DNA from 2 places in the Holdemania sp. 1001095H_141210_F2 genome. Region 2 is predicted to be linked to the other one. Evidence: a T-box and tRNA genes for the amino acid it is inferred to sense, from the RefSeq annotation. Region 2 holds a T-box; the other holds one or more tRNA genes.
What was found. A T-box is a leader RNA that pairs with one kind of tRNA and senses whether it is charged. The one in region 2 lies ahead of thrS (threonine--tRNA ligase), so its partner is inferred to be a tRNA-Thr.

Region 1: it encodes a tRNA-Thr, which carries the amino acid that the T-box ahead of thrS (threonine--tRNA ligase) is inferred to sense. The anticodon was not compared.

What each region holds. Positions count from the first base shown of each region.
Region 1 is NZ_JADNPO010000005.1:20,517-24,727, reverse strand. It holds gene dapD (2,3,4,5-tetrahydropyridine-2,6-dicarboxylate N-acetyltransferase) at 1-331, shown strand, start outside; gene I2G61_RS04660 (CBS domain-containing protein) at 376-1,080, shown strand; gene I2G61_RS04655 (hypothetical protein) at 1,316-1,489, opposite strand; tRNA gene I2G61_RS04650 (tRNA-Thr) at 1,951-2,026, shown strand; gene I2G61_RS04645 (hypothetical protein) at 2,290-2,790, shown strand; gene I2G61_RS04640 (trans-aconitate 2-methyltransferase) at 3,138-3,962, shown strand; gene I2G61_RS04635 (hypothetical protein) at 4,015-4,211, shown strand, end outside.
Region 2 is NZ_JADNPO010000004.1:193,570-197,780, reverse strand. It holds gene I2G61_RS04540 (aspartate dehydrogenase domain-containing protein) at 1-409, shown strand, start outside; gene I2G61_RS04535 (hypothetical protein) at 475-984, shown strand; gene I2G61_RS04530 (hypothetical protein) at 1,052-1,792, shown strand; T-box leader at 1,868-2,074, shown strand; gene thrS (threonine--tRNA ligase) at 2,120-3,862, shown strand; gene I2G61_RS04520 (MqnA/MqnD/SBP family protein) at 3,859-4,211, shown strand, end outside.

The sequences.
Region 1 (4,211 bases), on a different contig from region 2:
GGTCGACATGAATGCGGTTGTCGGTGCGCGGGCAGAAATCGGCCGGCGCTGCCACATCGGCGCCGGGGCTGTTGTAGCGGGGGTGCTGGAGCCGGCTAGCGCGGAACCGGTGGTGATTGAGGACGACGTTTTGATCGGCGCTAACGCCGTGATTCTGGAAGGGGTGCGGATCGGTCAGTCCGCGGTGATCGCCGCCGGGGCGGTCGTTACGGAAGATGTGCCGCCGGGATGGCTGGCGGCTGGCGTTCCGGCCCGTCTGATCAAGCGAAAAGACGAACAAACCCGGAAAAAAACTGAAATTGTGGAAAAGCTGAGGGATAGTTCGCGGTGAAAACGGAAAACCTGATATAATAGAGTTCATCAGGAGGGTTTTCCATGGATAATGCACAGCGGTTTCTGAACGCGTTCGCGATGATCGAAAAGCAGTTGAAGCAGATCACCGGCGTCACACGGTATTCGCGTTTTTATCAGTTGTTGAACCAGGCGTCCCGCAGCAGCGGGTTAGTCCGCAAGTATGAAATGGAGCTGCAGGAATATGCCGATCTGCGCAATGCGATCGTGCACCAGCGCTCCGACGAGGGACATATCATCGCGATTCCCATCGACGAGGTCGTTACGGAAATTGAGGAGCTGGCGCGGAAAATCTGCGAACCGCCGCGAGTCAGCGCACATTTTCTCAAGCCGGTGAAAATCTGCGATCCCCAGACGGAAATCCGGGAAGCGGTAGATATCATGGAAACGATGGGCTCCTCCAAGCTGCCGGTCTATGCCCAGGGCGGATTTCACGCGCTGTTAACGATGGAGATGATCGCCCGCTGGACGCTGCACCAGAGCCGTACGAACAAACCGCTTTCCGGTGTGGTCAGCGATTGTCTGTATTTTAAGGATAAAAAAGAGCGGGTTCTGTTTCTGCCCCGCACGGCGGATGTCACCGAAGCACAGGATTTGTTTGAGGCAAGCCTGCACCGCGGCGTCAGCATTTCGGCAATCCTGATCACAGAGTCCGGAAGTGCTCATCAGAAGCCGATCGGGATCATCACGGTCGCCGATCTGCCGCTGTTGTATGAGCTGGATAAATAGGGGAACGGAAGGGGAACGATGAACTCCCCTTTTAGTTTAGCCAGCATCATGATTTCCTTGTTTCAGCCGGCAAGAATAGACAGGCTTAACAGAATAATAGCGAGTAGGCCAATCTCATCGCTGAATTGAATAAATGTACTCAAGAAGAGAAGGAAAAGGTTGAAATTCCATCCGGAATGCCTATACTCAAGGTGTAAGGTATTGCTGAAAGGCGGCACCCGTCAACCGCTATCTCTTACGAGCATGGCGGCAGACAGATGAGCGCTGAATCACTTGGGGAGTAGTTGCAGCGCTTTTTTTTTGCCCCTATAATTTTTAAGCGGCATTCAATCACTTTGATCGTGCATTCGATCAAGGGCAATACAACTTTCAAAATTACAGCATCGAAAAGTTCCAGGAAATGTTCCATAGAATTGCCCTCCTTTGACGACAGATGACAAAAATCTGTCGGTTTGAATTGAATTGGAAAAGACCAAAAGTCGACTCTATTCGGACGGGCATCCGCGGTTCAACAAAACCCTGCCCTAATAAGATTGCGGAAAAGTTAAAATTCCTCTCTAAGAAAATGATGAAATTGTTTTTCACAAAGCAATTAAAGTTTCCTTTTCGGGTCCAGTTTTCATTTTCACTGTGTTCTTTTTAATCCTTAAATGAAGTCGAAAATTGTTGCTTGAAGGAGAGAAGGATCAGAAGTTTGTTGTTTCTGACCGCGATTCAGTGTAGAATCCAAGCTCACAACAAGTTTTCTTAATCCGAGGATCTCAGCGAACAAATTTTCTCGCAGTTTTTCCAGTGAGGAGTAACAAAAGTTGCGAATAAAATGCTAAAAAAACTTGACAGAAGGACACAGTTTTTATAAACTATATTTACGCCGACTTAGCTCATCCGGTAGAGCAACGCACTCGTAACGCGTAGGTGGTAGGTTCAAGTCCTATAGTCGGCACCATGAGAAAAGGATATCCCGTTGAGAAATTCAGCGGGATTTTTTTATGCTTTTCATTCAAAACAACGGAACTTTGATACAATAGAATTAATGAAGAAGCAGATAGAAGAAGCGGCAGGGGAAGAAAAATGGTCAATAAGAAACTGTTAGAAATCGGTGATCGGCTGGGAATGAAATATCCACAGATAGAAATGTTAAATAATGAGTTCAGACGGGATTTCAGATTTTTAATTTTTATGCTCTTCATGGCCGGAGTTCTTTTCTATATGAATGTTGTTGGGCAGAAAGCGCCGCAGGTGTTGTCGATGGCGGATCTTGGCTATACTGAGGAAGTTGTGGAAAGTAAACAGGTGAACACGGATGGCCGCAATGATCAGCGGTATCGGCTGAGCCTTAACGGTTGGGATGATGGGGCAAAAATACGAATCCATATAAATTTGGAAATTATTGATTTCGCAGAAGAAAACGATCCGATCGCAGGCTTTGCCCGGGAAAGCGGTCTTCCTTGTTCAGCGAAATCCTGTTCATTGGCAGCGCTGGAAGGTCTGGTTATACTGGATGCGGACGTCTGGAACGCGGACTTTGCGGCTGCCAAGCTCAATCCCGACACGGATCCCCCGCTCCAGACAGATTACAGAAATACGATCTATCTTCTGAAATCCAACAGGATGATCTCGTTCAGCTATGATCAGCCGATTGCGTTTACGGAAGCGAAGCGCAGGGTTATCACCGCGATGTTTGCAGAGCGGAACTTATTTGATCACTGAAGAAGCTCGGATCCCCTTTGCAATGAAATGTTTGCATGCGCAATTCGTCGGTCCCGGGTTCAAGTCCTGTGTCTGGCTGACTGTCAGCTTCATTGGATGATGAAAATGAGGCAAGCGAAAGACCGATTATAAAAAATGAAGGACAGAGAAGAGTAAACCGTGTATAATAAAAGTAATCCATAACTCAGCACTTTTGAACCGACGACGGAATGACTGTGATCAGAAAAACCGGTAAGGAGTTTAAAAATGCCATAAAGAAAATCATTTTCGAATAACGTGAAATAAGCCTGGAAACAGTGCGTTTTTCTGTTGTCTGATCAAGCGTTCACGGCGGCGGATCATCGGACATGAGTTTATGGAAGGGCCGGGTACCGGCGAAGGAGGAAAGCATGGCGATCATTCAAGGCTTGGAATGGACCTTCAACACCGTTGCGGAGGAATATGACAAATGGAGTCCCGAATATGTCTCGGAATTATACGAGGATTTGTTTGCTTATCAGCCGCTGACTTCAAACAGCGAAGTGCTGGAAATCGGGATTGGAACCGGCCAGGCCACAACGCCGATATTAAAGACCGGCTGTCGCCTGACCGCAGTCGAGCTGGGTGATCAGCTGGCAGCGCTGACGCGGAAGAAATTCAGTGATTATCCCGATTTTACCGTTGTAACCAGCGCTTTTCAGGATTATGAAAGTCCGGAGAACCGCTTCGATCTGATATACTCCGCGGCGGCTTTCCATTGGATCCCGGAAGAAATCGGTTATTCGAAGGTGTATGCCCTGTTAAAACCGGGCGGTGTGTTCGCACGGTTTGCCAAGCATGGAAACTATCGACAAAGCAATGCAGCGTTGTATGAAGAAATTCAACAGGTTTACGCCCAATATATGGCCTATTCCGCGCCAACGCCGCCGTTTACCGAAGCGGATGCGAAAAGAAGATCCGAGATCAGTCTGCGGTATGGCTTTGTGGATCAGAAAATCAGAATGTATACCAGGAAGCGATCCTATTCGGCGCAGGATTATGTTTCGCTGATCGCCACGCAGTCGGATCATATCATTTTAGACAAAGCGGTGAGAGCGGATTTCTACGCTGCAATTCAAAATAAGATTGATCGTTATGGAGGCAGAATTGAGCTGGTCGATACGATTGATTTGGAATTAGCCCGAAAGCCGTGAGTCAGTGAGGAAGGTTTCAACTGGAGTGCAATAAGGTAAAAAGGAGAGTGCGATGATACTGACACATCATGAACAAGCTCTGCTTCTGCTTCGCTTTCTGCAGCAGCGGCAGCGGAAAGCGGAGCTGGAACAAACGTTGGTTTTGGCGGAAGCGCAGGGCAGTCCGCTGGTGATTTTGCCGCGGCAGCATATTTTTTCCTGGAAGAAGAAACTGAAAGTCGACGCGCAGGCTGTGCGTCGGGAATTAAG
Region 2 (4,211 bases):
CGGGGGCTTTGATTTAATGCGCACGGCAGCTGTGATGAGTCCGATCGAAGCGTCCATTACTTCCGAGACCGGACCACAGTATCTGCGCACAACGCCGGTCTATCGTGAAGAAATGGCGGCCAGCGAAACGACGCTGACCGCTTTTGAAGGCACTGCTAAGGAAGCGATCGCTTTGCTTCCCCGCCGGGTGAACGTCGCCGTTGCCACGTCGCTGGCCACCAACGGGCCGGAGCATACCGGTGTGAAGATCGAAAGTACGCCGGGCTTTATCGGTGATACCCATACGATCCGGGTGGAAGGTGAGGAAATCAAGGCGGAAATTGCGATCTATTCCCGCACCAGCGCGATCGCCGGATACAGCGTTGTGGCTTTGCTCAACAACATCGCTTCCCCGATTCAGTTCCAGTAGTTTTTCCTTCCCGGCAGGTATAAATCGGAAAAAAACGCCGAGAATACTGGCAGGAGGAATTAATGATGAAAAAAACAATTCTGCGGTACGCTGCGGTCTGCTTGGGATTTGCTTTGATTTTGGGCGGCTGCAGCAGAAACAACAATTCAGCCACACCCACGCCGTCGATGACCCCTTCGGCCTCGCCGGAAAGCTCAATGACACCGACGGAAACGGTAGAACCGATTGCCAGCATTCAGGATGTTCTGGATCACTTCCAGAATAACAATTACACCTTCAACCAGGTGACACCGATTGAAAATACAGATTTCAACGCGCTGGAAGGCACCTCGTTTCAATACAACGATCAGGTCTATTACCTTTATCGTTTTGATCCGGCCAACGAGGAAAGTCAGAAAATGCTGAACTATGCGAGTCAGAACGGCCGGATGAAGGTCAACGCTAACGGTCAGGAAACCGAATACTATGCATATGTCAACGGCAATACAGCTTTGATCTACGACAGTAAGGAAATGATCGAAGACCTGAAGGAAATCTATTCGCAATACCGCAATTCCACAACGCAGGGTCAATAAGACTCTGCCTTTTCTTTCCCGTGATATAATGAAAGCAGAAAGCAGAAAGCAGAAGGCAGGGATGACGATGCGCAGAAAAGGAAGCTTTATCGTCGCATTGCTTGCGATGATGGTGATGCTGAGCGCTTGCGGCTGGCTGGATCAGCTGTGGATTCTGGCCAAGACGAGCCGGGCGCTGACGACGATGGAATCCGTGACCGCAGACATCACGATTGAGGCTGAAGGCAAGGCTGGCAACCGCTATCTATGGCTGCCCTATCATGTTGCCGGACAGGGTGTGCTGCAGGGACGGATGGAAGAACCCGCAGTCAATCTGGATTTGCGCTGGCAGGGCGGCAGCGGCGTGCTTCAGATTCCGCTGCATGTTCAAGCTCAATGGTGCTGGCAAGAGGACCGCTGGCAAAAATATGATCTGAATCAGAAACAATGGGTTGATCAGCCGGGGGCCGAACCAGCCTTGCCGGATTGGAAAGCCATTCTGGCTGTTTTGAAAGCCGGCCGCTGGTCGATGCAGGAAACGATCGGGAACGTCCGCTGTGCCGAGGTCAGTCTGACGCTGGATGCAGTTACGGCCGCAGCTTATTTCAAAGAATGGGGTCTGGAAGATCCGATTGCCGCGATGATCGAAAGTCAAAAAACGCTGACTGTTCGGTTCGCGGTAAAGGAGGAAACCGGGGAACCCGTCCGCTTAACGCTGGACAGCGGCGGAACGGAGGAGCTTTCCGGCGATTTGTCGATGACGCTGGATCAGCTGCATATCCAGGCTGATTTTTCACAGATCGACCAAACGACCTGGGTGCAGCCTTAAATCTGTTCATCGTTCTGAATTTCTGGAAAAAATTCATTTCCATTGACAAGGCAGGAAAACCGGTGTATAAAAGAGGTACATACAAAGACCAGGACATGATCGTTTCAGAACTTGGATCAGAGAGGTTTCCGGAAGGTGCGAGGAAGCTGAAAAGGGAAATGGTTACCGCCTGCGAGTATCGCTTTTGAAAAAGCGACGATTCTCATCGTTATTGAGCTTGAGTGCCTGTTTCATGGAAGAAACAGGAAATAAGGTGGTACCGCGTTGAACAACGTCCTTAATCAGGGGCGTTTTTTTGTGGTCTTAGAAAAACAGGAGGAAGGAACTATGATCAACATTAAAGAAGACGAGCATCTGCATGTGCTCAACCACAGCTGTGCGCATTTGTTGGCGCAGGCTGTCAAACATCTGTATCCGCACGCAAAATTCTGGGTTGGACCGGTCATTACCGACGGCTTTTACTACGACATCGACTTGGGCGACGATGTGCTGCATGAGGAAGATCTGGCGAAGATTGAAAAAGAAATGAAGAAGATCGCCAAGGACGGCAAGCGTATTGTCCGGCATGAAATCTCGAAAGCGGAAGCGCTGGAGATGTTTAAGGACGATCCGTACAAGCTCGATCTGATCGGGCACATGGACGAGGACGATACGGTGATCAGCTGCTACTCCCAGGGGGATTTTACCGATCTGTGCCGAGGCCCGCACGTTGAGAGCGTCAAGGAGCTGAAGCATTTCAAGCTGCTGAAAGTCAGCGGCGCGTACTGGAAGGGCGATGCCAACAACAAGATGCTGCAGCGGGTTTACGGCATCTGCTTCGATACCGACGAGGAAGTTCAGAACTATCTGAATTTCCTGGAAGAAGCGAAGAAGCGCGATCACAAGAAATTAGGCCGCGAGCTGGATCTGTTTATGATGAGCGAGTATGGCCCGGGGTTCCCGTTCTTTTTACCGAACGGCATGATCCTGCGCAATGTGTTGGAAAACTACTGGTACGAAGAACACACTAAGGAAGGCTATCAGTTCATCAAGACGCCGATCATGCTTTCCAAGGAATTGTGGGAGCTGAGCGGACACTGGGCAAATTACAAGGAAAACATGTATACGACGATGATCGACGACCGCGAGTTCGCGATCAAGCCGATGAACTGTCCGGGCGGAATGCTTGTGTATAAAAACGGCCTGCATTCCTATAAGGATCTGCCGCTGCGCGTCGGCGAGCTGGGACAGGTCCACCGTCACGAAGCCAGCGGCGCCTTAAACGGATTGTTCCGCGTCAGAACGTTCACTCAGGACGACGCGCATATCTTCATGCGCGAGGATCAGATCGAGAGCGAAGTAGTCCGGCTGATCAACTTCATCGACCGTGTGTATTCGGTGTTTGGCTTAAGCTATGAAATCGAGCTGTCGACACGGCCGGAAAAGAAATATATCGGATCGATTGAAATCTGGGATAAAGCGGAGGCGGCGCTGGAAGCGGCGTGTCATGCAGCGGGCAAGGCCTGCAAGATCAATCCGGGCGACGGTGCGTTCTACGGACCGAAGCTGGACTTCCATTTAACGGACAGCCTGGGACGGGTCTGGCAGTGCGGCACGATCCAGCTGGATATGAATCTGCCGGAACGCTTTGATCTGACATATGTCGACGCGGACGGTTCCAAGAAACGTCCGATCATGCTGCACCGCGTTATCTTTGGCTCGATCGAGCGCTTTATCGGCATTCTGATCGAACATTACGCCGGTGCTTTCCCGATGTGGCTGGCGCCGCAGCAGGTCGTCATCGTTCCAGTGCATCATGAACGGCATCTGGACTATGCGAAAGAATTGGAAGCGATGTTGTTGGCCAAGGGCGTGCGCGTGAAGGTCGACGGCCGCAACGAAAAGCTGGGCTACCGCGTTCGTGAAGCGCAGACGCATAAGATTCCGATGCAGATTGTCGTCGGCGACGGTGAGGTTGAAAACAACACGGCGACGGTTCGCCGGTATGGCAAGAAAGACTCCGTTACAATCAGCAAAGAGGAACTGCTGGAAAGCATCCTCAACGAAATTGAAACGAAGGCGCGCGTATGAAGAAATGGCTTTGTTTCCTCAGCGTTCTTGCGCTGACGGCAGGGTGCGCCGCCAATCCTAAAACACCGGAAGCAACTCCGGAAACATCGCCGGAGCCGACTGTGGAAACCACGCCGGTTTCCTTGTCGATCCTGGGTCCGACCGGAGCTCCGGCGCTGGCCTTGATCGCGCCGATGAAGGCGGGACAGGATGTGACGCTTGTCGACGGTACGGATGTGCTGCAGGCCGCGTTCGTCAATCCGAATCCGGAATATGACGTGATCGTCGCGCCGAGCAATCTGGGTGCGAAGCTGGCCGCCAATGGCAAAACAACCTACCGGATGGAAAGTATCTTAACCTGGGGAAATCT